Regions from separate parts of the Arthrobacter sp. TS-15 genome, predicted to be linked through region 2. Evidence: riboswitches for the same ligand, from Rfam matches in the RefSeq annotation. Region 2 holds a riboswitch; each other region holds the start of a gene.

Region 1 (4,456 bases), on a different contig from region 2:
ATGCCATGGATCAGCAGCCGGGGCCATCCTTGGTTTGCCTGCAGGCCGGCAACCTCCACTCCGGTGCGTTTGATCCCATGGAGGAGGCCATAGCCGTGGCCCACGATCGCGGTGCATGGGTACATGTGGACGGCGCCTTTGGTTTGTGGGCGGCTGTGAGCCCAACGCTGCGTACCCGGCTGGCCGGTGTTGAGGACGCCGACTCGTGGGCAACGGACGCACACAAAACCCTGAACGTCCCCTACGACTGTGGCCTGGCAATCGTGGCCCGCCCGGAAGCCTTGAGGCGTGCTTTCAGTGTTCACACCAGTTACCTGATAGCCACTGATGCCGGACCGGGGGACCCTTTCGAGAAAGTTCCGGAGATGTCCCGCCGCGCCCGCGGCATTCCGGTGTGGGCGGCACTGAGGCAGCTGGGCCGGGACGGCGTGATTTCCATGGTGGACCGTCTTGCGGCAAATGCCCGTGCTTTGGCTGAAGGACTATCCGCGATCCCGGGAGTGGAAGTGCTCAACGACGTCGTATTCACGCAGGTCTCCGTGAGTTTCGGCAGTGACGATCGCACGCACCGCATCACCCAGCGGCTCATGGCCGAGGGCGCGGTGTGGATGTCCGGTTCGTCATGGCGAGGACGTGAGATCCTGCGGATCTCTGTGAGCAACTGGACCACGGACGCTGGTGATGTGGCCGCGTCCATCGCGGCCGTACGGGGCGCGGTGGAGGCTGAACCGGAGGCGTAGCGCTCTTCGGAAAGTTCAGTGCCTGTGAGGGCCCCGGCCCAGTTCGGCGCGAAGCCCGGCGACGGGAATTGTCCCGCGGCGCAGTTTGCGGGTCAGCCCCGCCAACCCTTTGAGGTCGGTCAAAAGGGTACGTACGACGTCGACACTTGAGTCGGGATTGTCGCTCCAGTCCACCGGCACCTCATGAATGCGCAGAGCGGAGCGGTCAGCGATGATCAGCAGTTCGGTGTCGAAAAACCATGCTTCATCACGGGTGTAGGGGAGCAGCTGGCGGGCGACGTCGGCACGAATGGCTTTGAACCCGCACTCAGCATCGGAGAAGCGCGCTCCCGTCAGGACGCGCAACAGAAAATTGTAGGTGCGTGCAATGACGTCACGGTGGTGGCTGAATCTCCCGTGCGAAGCCTTTGCCAGACGCGTGCCGACACTGAGGTCGGAGTGGCCCGACATCAGCGGGGCCAGAAGAGGAGCCACGGCCGAAAGGTCGAAGGACAGGTCCAGGTCTATATAGGCAAGCAGCGGTGACGCGGAGGACAACCAGATCTTACGGAGGGAGTTTCCGCGGCCCCTTCGATCAAGACGGACCACCATAAGCTCGGGGAATTCCCTCGCCAGGCGTTCGGCGATCCGCAGGGTGCCGTCCGTGCTGGCGTTGTCCACCACAGTGATCCGGAAGGTGTGCGGAAGAGTGTCTGCAAGGTGCCCGTGTAGCCTGCGAACGTCTTCTTCCAGGCGGACTTCCTGGTTGAACACAGGTAGGGCGATGTCCAGGACGGGAGCCAGCGCGGGTGTGCTGGCGGGAGGGACTTGCACCGTCCTATGCAGTGCTGGCCGGGGAGCTGTGAGCGTCATATATCCAGCATGCGACGGCCGATTATGTGGGCTCTAGGCGGAGGCTGTGACCGCGCTGTGAACCATGGGCAGCGCCTGTGAACCACGGGTGGCGCCTGTAAAACAGCAAAAGCCGCACCCGTTCCCGCCATCCGCTCCAGTGGGTACTGGGGCGGACGGCGGGAACGGGCGCGGCAATGAAGCGGTCTGGCTTAGTACCAGTTGTTGGCCAAGTGGAAGCCCAGAGCGGCGGACGGGGATCCGTAGCGCTCCTTGATGTAGTTCAGGCCCCACTTGATCTGGGTCTGGTAGTTGGTCTGCCAGTCAGCACCAGCGGAGGCCATCTTGCCGGCCGGGAGGGACTGGACAATGCCATACGCGCCGCTGGAAGCGTTGGTGGCAGTGGTCCTCCAGTTGGATTCCTTCTCCCACAGGGTGTTCAGCGCGGTCATCTCAGCTGCGCTCCAGCCGTAGTTGCCCAGGATGCTGGCGGCGTAGGCCTTGGCAGCGGCGGGGTCGTCCACGGCTTTCGGGGTGGCAGCGGCAGCTGCAGCTTCCGCAGCGGCGGCGGCAGCAGCGGCGTCGGCGGCTTGCTTGGCTGCAGCGTCAGCGGCAGCCTTCTCAGCTGCGGCTTGGGCGGCAGCGGCGTCGGCGGCTTGCTTGGCTGCAGCGTCAGCGGCAGCCTTCTCAGCAGCGGCCTGGTCAGCGGCAGCCTTGTCGGCAGCGGCCTTCTCAGCAGCTGCCTTGTCCGCGGCAGCCCGGTCAGCTGCGCCCTTGGCGGCGGCAGCATCCAAGGAAGCGGAGATTTCAGCTGACTTGTTGGCGCTGACCTGGGCAGCAGCCTGGGTCCCGGCAACGCGGCTCGCCTCAGGGAGAGTCAACGCAGCGTTTGCGGCGGTTCCGAGCGATGCAACACCCAGTGCGGCTGCAACAACGCCGGCTACGACTGACATGCGGTGGCCGGACTTACCCTGGCGGGCAGCGTTCTTGAGGACGGACTGCGACTTGGTGAGCGGTGCGTTGTGTTCGTCGCGGTGACGCGCAGAAGGGCGCGTCTGATCGTTAAATTCAGACATGTTGTGTGACCTCTCAGCGCCTGCGGAGTTAGCTGTCGGGTTCGGATGAGGTCATCCGGCCGCGCGTCACGCTGCGGCTTCACCCCTAGGGCGGCACATTGCCAGGCCCGGAGACTGTGGGTCCCCCGTCTCTGCCTCAAAGAAGAACGGACTCCGGGAAGTGGCAGAGCTCGGCGCATCCCGGATGTGGGTCCTTGGGGAAACCCACCCTTTCGACGGTACAGGAGGTTTCTTCAGAAGTCACATTTAGGTAACAGAGATCACGACGCCGGTGAGTCGCCTTGCCGGCGTGCCTGACCTTCTCCGGTGCTTACCGTGGGAAGTCGCAGCGCGAACTCAGTGCGCCCGGGCCTGGACGTCACCTCCACGGTGCCACCATGGGCGGCAACAATCGAATCCACAATGGAAAGGCCCAGTCCCGAGGTGCCTTCAGAACCCGATCTCGCGGCATCAGCGCGGGCAAAACGGGAGAAGATCCGGCCTTGGAAATCGACCGGAATGCCCGGGCCGTTGTCCGTCACTGTGACCACTGCGCTGCCATCAGCGGAGAGCATGACGCCTGTCACCACGGTGGTGCCGGGATCGGTATGTTTGCGCGCGTTGGACAGCAGGTTGGCAAGCACCTGGTGCAATTGCGTTACATCGCCGCGGACTGTCACAGGTTCATCGGGGAGCTGGAGGTGCCAGATGTGATCCGGCGCCATGACCTTCTCATCACTGACGGTTTCGATCACCAACTGGGTCAGGTCAACGTCCTCGACTTTCACGGGCTGCCCCTCGTCCAGGCGCGCCAGCAGCAGCAGGTCCTCAACCAGCGTGGTCATGCGCTCCGATTGGCTCTGGACCCTTGCCAGCGACTTGCGGCCATCGTCGGTGAAGGTCTCGGTCATCCTCAGCAACTCCGTGTAGCCTCGGATCGCGGTGAGCGGTGTGCGGAGTTCGTGTGAGGCATCAGCGACGAACTGACGCACCTTGGTTTCGCTTTCCTGCCGTGCTTCCAATGCACTGGCGACGTTCTCCAGCATCTGGTTCAGAGCATGGCCAACGCTTCCAACTTCCGTTCCGGGATGAGCGGCCGACGGCGGTACGCGCACCGCAAGTGCCACCTCACCGGCGTCGAGGGGGAGGCGCGAAACCTTGGTGGCAACCTCGGAGAGCTGCTCAAGCGGCCGCATGGTCCGCCGGATGATCACTGTTCCGGCGAGGCCGATCAGTACCAATCCGCCCAACGAAACCAACACCATGGTCCACACCAGCGAGGCCTCGGCGCTTTGCTTGTCCGCCAAGGGCAGCCCCGTCACGATCACATCACCGTAGGTGTCCACTGCCACCAGCCGGTAGTCACCATTGGATAGGGATCGATCCACCGGCACGTTGTCCTTGGGGAGCGACAACAGGACCTGCTCATCGGCTGCGGAGAGTGAAACGCGGTTGCCTTGGGCGTCGATGAGCCCCGAACTTCTCACGGTTGAGCCGTCGATCCTCGCGTTGAGCGTTCCCGCGGCCTGGCCGCGCGCTTCCAGCGGGTCAGGCCTTCCGGAGGGGTTCGTGGGAAAGTTCGACGGCGGCCTGCCGAAGTCGGTCGCGCGGCTGGACGCCTGCTCCAATTGCCTATCGAGCTGCCTGTTGAAGACCATGTCCATGGACGCGTAGCTGACAATGCCCACGGCTCCGCAGATGGCCACCAGGAGCGCCATGGCCACCAGGACCAGGCGTGTCCGCAGGTGCCAGGTGGACGGGTTCAGCCAGCTGCGCTGTGGATTTCCGGGAATACGGGAGCTTTTGGCCACTCCTGACAGTGTGCTCAAC
Region 2 (4,456 bases):
CCACATCAGCGGGTGGACTTCGCGGGCGCGGCCCTGGAAGGTGCGGATCAGGACGTAGGAGATGAAGCCGGCGCCGAGGCCGTTGGCAATCGAGTAGGTGAACGGCATGAGCGCGATGGTCAGGAACGCGGGAATTCCGACGCCCCAGTCCTGCCAGTCGATCTTGCCCACCTGGGAGACCATCATGAAGCCCACCACTACCAGGGCGGGGGCCACGGCCTCGAACGGCACCAGGTTGATCAGGGGAGTGAAGAACATGGCAACCAGGAAGAGTGCGCCGGTGACGATCGAGGCGAGCCCGGTTCGTGCACCTTCGCCGATACCGGCACCGGACTCCACAAAGATCTGGTTGGACGAAACAGAGGCCCCACCGCCCACGATCGCTCCGAGCGCGTCCACTTGGAGGACCCGGTCCACGTTGGGAATGTTCCCGTCCTTATCCACTGTCCCGGCCTCGTTGGCCAGGCCCACCATGGTGCCCATGGCGTCGAAGAAGATGCTGAGCAGGATCACGAATGCCAGCAAAGCTGCACCGATGAAACCGAGGTGCTCAAAGGCGCCGAACGGGTTGGCCTTGCCGATCAGGGACAGGTCCGGTGCGCCCCATTCACTGAGTTTGGGGGCCACCAGGGACCAGCCGCGGGGGTTGACGTTGGTGCCGTCAAAGCTTGGGCCAATGTGGAGAGTGAACTCGAGGATGGCAGCCAGCGCGGTGGACACAACGATGCCTATCAGGATGGCTCCGCGGACCTTCCGGACCACCAGTGCGATGGTGAGGATCAGGCCCACTGCGAATACCAGGGTGGGCCAGCCAAGGAGCTTGCCGTCCACGCCCAAACCGAGTGGAACGGTGGTACCGGCGGCGTCGGGGATGCGCCGGACGAAGCCGGCGTTGACCAGGCCGATGAGGGCGATGAAGAGGCCAATGCCCACAACTATTGCCGTTTTGAGGGCTTCGGGCACCGCCTTGAACACTGCAGTCCGGAATCCGGTCAGCACCAGGATGAGCATGGTGATGCCCGAAAGTACCACGAGTCCCATCATGTCCGGCCATGTCAGCCCGGGGTGCGATGCCACCGTGACTGCGACGAACGCGTTGACGCCCAAGCCTGTGGCCACGGCGAACGGGTGCTTGGCCCAGGCTCCCATGAGGATGGTCAGGATGCCGGCAACGAACGCCGTGGTGGCCGCCACGGCGGTGAAACCCAGCGACGCGCCACTCGAATCGGGTCCGGAGAGGATCAGTGGATTGAGCACCACGATGTAGCTCATGGCGAAGAAGGTCGCGAAGCCGCCACGGATTTCCCGCGAATATGTGGATCCACGTTCGGAGATCTTGAAGTAGCGGTCGACTGCAGAACCTTGTTTAAGCATGAAGGTCTCCGGGGATCGAGGGGGAGTTTGCTCTCAAATCCTATGTTGTCCGGTGCGGGCCCTCCCAACGATTCGCCTAGTCTGTAAGGAAGCCAACACTAGGAGAAACCGCCCCATGCGTACCATCCGCCCGCTTCTGGCCGCCGTCGTCGCTGCTCTTGCTTTTGCTTCCGCCCTGCTGTTTGCAGCGGCACCGGCGTCCGCGCACGACGTCGCCGAGTCCACAGCGCCAGCCAACGGTGCCCGCGTTGCGGAAGTCCCGGCGTCGGTCTCCATTACGTTCAACAACCGCCCGCTCGCGATCGGTTCGGGCGTAACGGTGACGGCTGGCGGCGAGAACTGGGCGGACGGTCCGGTCGAAATCATCGACAACCAGGCCGTTCAGAAGCTCCGCGAGGGCGCCCCTGCCGGCGAGTTCACAGTGGTATGGCGCGTGGTCAGCTCCGACTCGCACCCGATTGAGGGCACCTTCACGTTCACAGCCGCCGCAGGAGGCTCGACGTCGGCGAGTGGTACGGCGGGTGCCTCACCAGCGGCTTCGGCTTCCTCAGCTGCGGTACCAACAGTGGGCACCGCCGCACCAGGGACTGCCGGTAACAATGAGCCAGCCGCCGACGCCTCCCAACCTTTCCCTTGGAGCATTGTGGGGCTGGCTGTTGTGGCTGTGGGTCTCGTTATTTATCTCGCCGTTACCGCACGGAAGAAATTGGCGGCGTCCAACGACTCAGAGGGCGATACTCCCGCGGAATAGCGCGGTTTTCTACGTAGCTGCGAATATCTCGAATCGGTTACCGCGACACGCCAGAAGCCCACTTCCCGTTACTTAAATGTGACTTCGGGGGAATCATCGCGTACCGTAGTTCCTGTGCCTGTTCCACGTAGCGGGCACTTCCGGCCTGATTGCCTAGCTCTGCCGCAGTCCGGAATCCGTTCGCAGACAAACCTACGGCAGAGACGGGGAACCCAATTTAGGTCGCTTTCGAGCGTGCCTTGGGGTGAAGTCACGATGCTTTCGCTGAACAGCGGGAGATAGTGGCCGGGTGACTCCCATCCGAATCCGACAGCTAACCTCGCAGGCATCGGGAGAGGCTCTTTCATGTCTTCACGCATTCTTCGCGGCCGTCGTAAGGCGGACAGCGTACGTCCTAATCCGTTCATCTCCATCTCGAAGGCAGTTGCCAGCAACGCTTCAGGCGCTGGTCGTCAGGCAGCTGTTATCGCAGCAGCCTCTGGCCTCGTTTTGACCGGTTCCATTGCTGCTCACGCAGCTGAGACCCCGGTTCAGCGCGATTCCAGCCCCGCAACGGTTGCTGAGACCGTTTCCGAGGCACCCACCAAGGTTGTTACCGCCCTGTCGACGGCTACCGTCAATTTCGAGCGTCCCGCAGTTGCTTCCGTAGCAGCTCCGGTCATCGAAAAGCCGGCCCCCGTTGTTGAGGCCCCTGTAGCCAAGAAGGCAGCTGTCACCACGGCTGCTGCTGCAGCTCCCGTTGCCGCTCAGGCCGCGGTTGCTGCTCCTGTTGCTGCCGCACCCGCACCGGTTGCCGCTGCTCCTGCAGCTGCCCCCGCCGCCGGCGGCGTCAACGCAGCCATGGTTGCTTCGGCTTACGCACAGATTGGTATCTTCCAGGACTGCACCGCCATGGTCGAAAAGGCCCTTGGTTCCGCAGGTATCCCGGTAGGCGACCTCGGTCCCATGCAGTTCATGAACTACGGCAAGGTCGTCAGCGATCCCCAGCCCGGTGACATGATCGTCCAGTCCGGCCACGTTGCTATCTACATCGGCAACGGCCAGGCCATCAGCGGTGGCATCAACGGCAACCAGACGGGCATCCACCCGATCAGCTGGTTGACCGCAACGGGTCCCCTGACCTACGTACGCGCTGGCGCATAAAGCCTCACGCTTCAGTTCAAAGGCCGGTGCCTTCGAAGACTTATGTCTCCGGAGGCACCGGCCTTTGGCGTTAAGTTCTGTTCGTAAAAGTTCAGTACGGGACGTACGACGGCGGACTTGGCCGGCTTGCGGGGGTGGTAGCGCGTTTGCTTGCGGGACTTCCTAGGCGATGGCGACGCCGGGACCCGCCGGCAGGGCAACCTTGGAGGAGATGGCCTGACCCACTGCTTTGGCTTGCCGCAGCACTTCCTTGGGGGACGGAGTGATGAGGTCTCCGACGCCCACCAGGTGCATTCCTACGGCCCGCATGGCCGCGGCAAGATTCTGGCCGACTGCTATGCCAAGTTCGGCCAGCATGCGCCGTAGCTGGCTTTGGGCGCAGCGTGTCACTACTACGTGGTCTGCCAGGAGAACGCCTTGGGCTGTGTGGATTGCCCACTGGCGAGGATGGGATTCGTGGGGGCCGGATGCGTGGAGCCCGGTCCTCAGGCCTGTGGTTGTCATGCTGGCGGCCACACCGTATCCGATATGCCGTGAGGGATCTGAGCCCAGGAAATCCAAGCGGACAGCGCGAGTGGTGTTGCGAACGTCCAGGTGATGACTGGCAGCGTAGTTCCTCAGGTGGCGAAGGATTTCGTTTCGTTCCTGCATTGCTGCCGGATCTGCGGCGTCGGTGCGTTTGAGCATGCCTGTATGGACGGACGGTCCAGTAGTGGATAACGCGCCGAACCCGTCTACCACGATCGAACCCACGCCGTAGCGGCTGAGTTCGCTGGCAACTGCCAAGCCGGACAGGCCGGCTCCGATGATCACGGTGGTGGTGCGTTCCGTGCCGGAATCAGGCGTGAGTGACACTGCTTGGTTCCTCCTTGACGTGTGTGCCTTTCGGCATCGCGTGGGATCGCGTCCGAGTTCCCCAAGCGGCCGCAAGTAAATGACCGGGGCGTGTGGTGTGAGACACGTTTTCCGGCCATTCGGTGACTCGAACACTACCGAACTTTTTCGGCCATGGATAGCCTCTCCGCCTGCGCGTTTTGTCTCTTCGCCGCGAGCACCCCAGGGACCGCCGGGAACCGAGCCCTGACCGTTATGCACATAGCCAAATGTCGTCTTGATTCGCCACTGCTGACCGAGAATAGTGAGCATTGGGAGGAGGAATTTCCGGGTTTCTCCTGCCCCGGCCGTTGG
Region 3 (4,456 bases), on a different contig from region 2:
CCCTCATGGTCAGCAAGCGCCTGGGCGTGCGCGGCAAGCTCATCGCCCAGGAAGCCATGAACAACGCCGGAAGGCTCGGTGAAGTTGGTGCGCTGCTGCGGATCGTCATCGTGACCTCCGTGGTCATCGAAGCGGTACTGGCCCTGGCCCTGACCCCCCGCTTCCTGGTCCTGGGCGAACCGTTCTGGCAGGCCGTGTGGCACGGCGTCTTCTACTCCATCTCATCCTTCAACAACGCGGGGTTCACACCGCACTCCGACGGAATCGTCCCTTATGAAACCGACCTCTGGATCCTGGTTCCGCTGATGCTGGGCGTTTTCCTGGGCAGCCTCGGCTTCCCCGTGGTCATGGTGCTCCAGCAAAACGGGCTCAACTGGAAGAAGTGGAACCTCCACACCAAGCTCACCATCCAGGTCTCCCTCATCCTGCTCGGCGCAGGCACGGTCCTGTGGGCCGTCAAGGAATGGGACAACGTCCGGACCATCGGCAACTTAGGGGCGGGGAGAAGGTCATCCATTCGCTCTTTGCCTCCGTCATGACCTGCTCGGGCGGGTTCAACCTGGTGGACCAGAACCAGATGGAATCGACCACGATGCTCCTCACCGACGCGCTCATGTTCGCAGGCGGTGGCTCGGCGTCCACGGCCGGCGGCATCAAGGTGACCACCATCGCCGTCATGTTCCTGGCCATCGTGGCCGAAGCACGCGGCGATGCCGACGTGAAGGTCTACGGCCGCACCATCCCCCAAGGCACCATGCGGGTGGCCATCTCGGTGATCGTCGCCGGAGCAACCCTCGTCTCCGTCGCCGCCTTCCTGCTCCTGCAGATCAGCGGGGCCTCCCTTGACAGGGTACTGTTCGAGACCATCTCGGCCTTCGCCACCGTGGGACTGAGCACCAACCTCAGTGCCGAACTGCCGCCCTCCGGGGTGTACGTGCTCTCGGCACTGATGTTCGCCGGCCGTGTCGGCACTGTCACCCTGGCCGCGGCACTGGCCCTGCGCCAGCGCAGCCAGCTGTACCACTTTCCCGAAGAGCGACCGATCATCGGTTAGCCGCGTGCCCTTCGATCGACAAGCCGCGCCTCTTCGAGGTGAGTGGTGCCGCCCTCCAGGGTCACATCCAGCCCTGCGGATTCACTGTCTGACCGTTCAAAAGCACCTCGAAGTGCAGGTGGCAGCCGGTGGAGGCTCCGGTGGTCCCGGCCGCGGCGAGCCGCTGGCCGGCGGCCACGGTCGCCCCGACAGAGGTTTCGATGGACGCCAGATGGTTATACGTACTCTTCAAGCCGTTGCCGTGGTCCACCACGATCCTGTTTCCGCCCCCATAGGGTGACCAACCCGCCTCCACGACCGTTCCATTGCCTGCGGCGAACACCGCGGTCTGGCACGCTGCCACGAGGTCCAGTCCGGTATGCAGTTCCCCGGAGCCGCTGATCGGGCTGGAGCGGATACCGAACGGCGACGTGACGGACATGCTGGCCAGCGGCGCGCCGAGCCGGGCAGAGGAAGCAGCGGGGGCAACAGCCGGTGCGGGGGAGACAGCCGTCGGAGATGCCGTGCCCGCGGCGGCACCCTGGGTCTTGGCGGGCACGGGCAACGGCGCCTGCTCGGTGGTGACAGCGGGCCGTTCATAGCTGATGGACGCCCCGGCAGAGGCCTGAACCGGCGCAATGGAAGCTTTCGCCGCTGAGGCTTGCACAACGGGGCCGGCTCCGGCGGGGGCCGGTCCGGCGTGGGCGGCCGTTAGAGAAGCGGTCAGAATCGCGGCGACGCTCAGCGTGGCGGCAGCCGTGACCTGTTTGCGTCGGCTCACGCGCGGCCCGGCAGCCGGCACACCCCGGTGCTGCGGCGTAACCCGGGAAGTCGTCCGGGCGGCCGCGCGAAGCAAGGGACCGGAGGTTGGTTTTCGGCGGCGGCCATGGGGGGATAAGGAAGACAAGGGGGATCCTTTCGGTTCGCCTGCGAAGTTAGCTGTCGGGTTCGGGCCAAGGAAATACCCGGCCGCACCCCGGTGGCCATCTGACCACCGACATCGCGGCTTCACCCCAAGGCAGGCTGGCTGCCGATTCTGGGTCCTCCACCCCCGCCGTAAAAGGGATAGTCGTTTGATGCCACCGGCGGGGCTGAGCGTGCGGCATCAAGGGTTTTAGTACAGAAAAACCTGAACTAATAGTAGCCGCAAAGCCTCATCGTTACAATTTCGTGACACTACGTGCGCGGCGTGGGCGCTGGTGCCTGTCCCGGTCTCGCTTCTCGCAGCCCAAGCCAAGCTACATAGGTGCGTATCTTCAGATGAGCAGCTAATGGCACCAACGAACCCCACATCCGGATGGTTCCGGTCCCGGGCGTGCCGGGCACAGAGCTGTGTCGATTGCCCCGTGCTGAGGTGTACGCGAGGGCCAGCAAGGGATCCTGATGGTTCCCCAAAGGGACGGTGTTTCCGCGGCAACGGATCGGCCCGGACAACCAGGCGGGCACGCTCCTCACGGTGACGGCGTGACGGCCTGGTTGCCGCTGTCATCCTTGCCCAGGCCGGGGGGTTAGAGTCCCATGGAGTCCAGAAGCGCGTCTTCTTCTTCGGAGCCGGAGCGCTTGGGTCGGGATGTCGCCCGGGGCTGCTGAAGGGCTTCAACCGGGTCCGCCACGTCGTCCGGCATGTCGCGTTCCTCGCGACCGATCCGGGCCTGTTGCCGTGCCATGTATCCAAATCCGACGAAGGCCAGGATCCCGAACGTGATCCACTGCAGGGCGTAGGACAGGTTCGACCCTTCCTTGACCGCCGGCGCGGCGAGCTGCTGGGGGGCCACGGCCGGCTGTGGGGACTCCGAGGCCATCACCCCGTAGCTGCCCCTCATGAGCGGGTAATCGAGTTGCTTCCCGTAATAGGACAGGTCAATGCTGGCCAGCTGGCCCTCGGGTGCGTCACGGCCAAGATCAGGTTCGGACGGTTTGATCCGGACGACCGCGGTAACCTCGCCGGTCGGCGGGCCAGGCACGGTGTCGGGGTATCCGGGCCGGTCATTGCCGATCGGCAGCCATCCCCTGTTGATCGCGATCGTCTCACCGGAGCTCACCCGGAACGGGACCAATACCTCGTATCCGGCGGCGGAATTGTTCGGCCGGTTCCTGACGATTCTCTGGTCCTGCCCAAGGTACCGGCCAGTCACGGATACGGTCGTCCATTTCGCCTCAGGGTCGGCGACGTCAAAATAAGGACGGGCATCCTTGAACGGCATAGGGGATTTGTCGTAGTTCTCCTGGACCCTGCGGATCTCGGTCACGGCCTGGTTCCGGCGATCCATCTGCCAGTTTCCCAGTCCAATACACGCGGCGGCAAACAGTGCCGCGACCATCAGGAAACCGGCCCAACGCCAGGACAGCAGGAACCTATACGCCACCGGGGCCCTCCTGGAGCTGCCACTGCCCGGCCAGCAGTGCGCGGATGGCCGTCGCCTCGGCGGCCAGGCGATGGTCTTCGCCCCGTGCCAGAAGACCGTATTCGACCATCGTCCGCCCGTCCTCGTGGGCGCCGGCACGAACCCAGACCCTCCGACGGTTCACGTACAACGAAGCCATCAGGCCCGCGACGGCCATCAACGAAAAGACCAGCACGCCGGTCTGTCCGGGGGTGCTGCGGATGTCCACACCGATGTAGCGTTTGAGGCCATCGAAGCTGATACTTCCCTTGCCCTCGGGCAGCGTGTACGTGCCACCCGGAGTCAAGGTGATGCCCTTGGCGGGCAGTTCCCGCCCGTTAAGCTGGGTCAAATCCTTCACGTCCAGGTTGTAGACATTCTGCGGCACACCGTCGTCCAGGCCCAGGTCCCCGTAGTAGGAGTTCAGGTTCAGTTGGGGGTTCAGCGGGTCCGGGTCGAAGCTGTAAGCGACCCCTTCATCATTTTTGATGGCGGAGGGCAGGAAGAATCCCACGAAACCCAATTGCGCCGGACGGGCATCAGGAACCTTGACGACAACCGTTGAGGTGTAGACCCCGTCGTTCGGGATGGACACGACCGGGCCACTGAATGCCGTGTCGCCGTTGCCGTCCCGCACAGTGATGACCGGGGCGTAGCCGTTGCCGACCAAAAAGACGCCCACCTCCCCGAAATAGACAGGGTCATTGACCTTCAGCGTTCGGGGTTCCTGAGCCGCGTCGGGCGCATCCCGGGTTCTTAGCTGGGCGGTGAAATCGATGGGCTGGCCGAACTGCCTGCTGGACTCCCTGTCGAAGCGGACCGCGAACGTGTCCAACGTGATCGTGAACGGCTCCAACCACGAGGACTGGAAGTTGGTTCCGGGCGCGAAGTTGTCGTAGCCCACGAGCGTGTTGACGAACGTATCGCCTTCGATCAGGATCTTCTGTCCGCGGAACCCGAACAGCCCGCCAATGGCCAAACAGATCAGAACGCCGATCAGCGAGGTGTGGAACACCAGGTTCCCGGCTTCCTTCAGGAA

The links. A riboswitch is a leader RNA that binds a small molecule or an ion and turns the genes downstream of it on or off. The one in region 2 is predicted to bind cyclic di-AMP.
Region 1: another riboswitch for cyclic di-AMP. It lies ahead of EU811_RS00745 (aggregation-promoting factor C-terminal-like domain-containing protein); the one in region 2 lies ahead of EU811_RS02610 (NlpC/P60 family protein).
Region 3: another riboswitch for cyclic di-AMP. It lies ahead of EU811_RS22355 (M23 family metallopeptidase); the one in region 2 lies ahead of EU811_RS02610 (NlpC/P60 family protein).

The regions. Positions count from the first base shown of each region.
Region 1 covers NZ_SDXQ01000004.1:30,579-35,034, reverse strand. Annotated here, with positions in the region: gene EU811_RS00755 (pyridoxal phosphate-dependent decarboxylase family protein) at 1-740, shown strand, start outside; gene EU811_RS00750 (glycosyltransferase) at 756-1,592, opposite strand; gene EU811_RS00745 (aggregation-promoting factor C-terminal-like domain-containing protein) at 1,784-2,647, opposite strand; cyclic di-AMP (ydaO/yuaA leader) riboswitch at 2,653-2,809, opposite strand; gene EU811_RS00740 (sensor histidine kinase) at 2,908-4,455, opposite strand.
Region 2 covers NZ_SDXQ01000006.1:294,689-299,144, reverse strand. Annotated here, with positions in the region: gene EU811_RS02620 (NCS2 family permease) at 1-1,374, opposite strand, end outside; gene EU811_RS02615 (copper resistance CopC family protein) at 1,490-2,125, shown strand; cyclic di-AMP (ydaO/yuaA leader) riboswitch at 2,300-2,467, shown strand; gene EU811_RS02610 (NlpC/P60 family protein) at 2,471-3,268, shown strand; gene EU811_RS23725 (FAD-binding protein) at 3,431-4,123, opposite strand.
Region 3 covers NZ_SDXQ01000067.1:7,424-11,879, forward strand. Annotated here, with positions in the region: partial or broken gene EU811_RS22350 (TrkH family potassium uptake protein) at 1-1,054, shown strand, start outside; gene EU811_RS22355 (M23 family metallopeptidase) at 1,116-1,940, opposite strand; cyclic di-AMP (ydaO/yuaA leader) riboswitch at 1,944-2,115, opposite strand; gene EU811_RS22360 (SURF1 family cytochrome oxidase biogenesis protein) at 2,542-3,399, opposite strand; partial or broken gene resB (cytochrome c biogenesis protein ResB) at 3,389-4,456, opposite strand, start outside.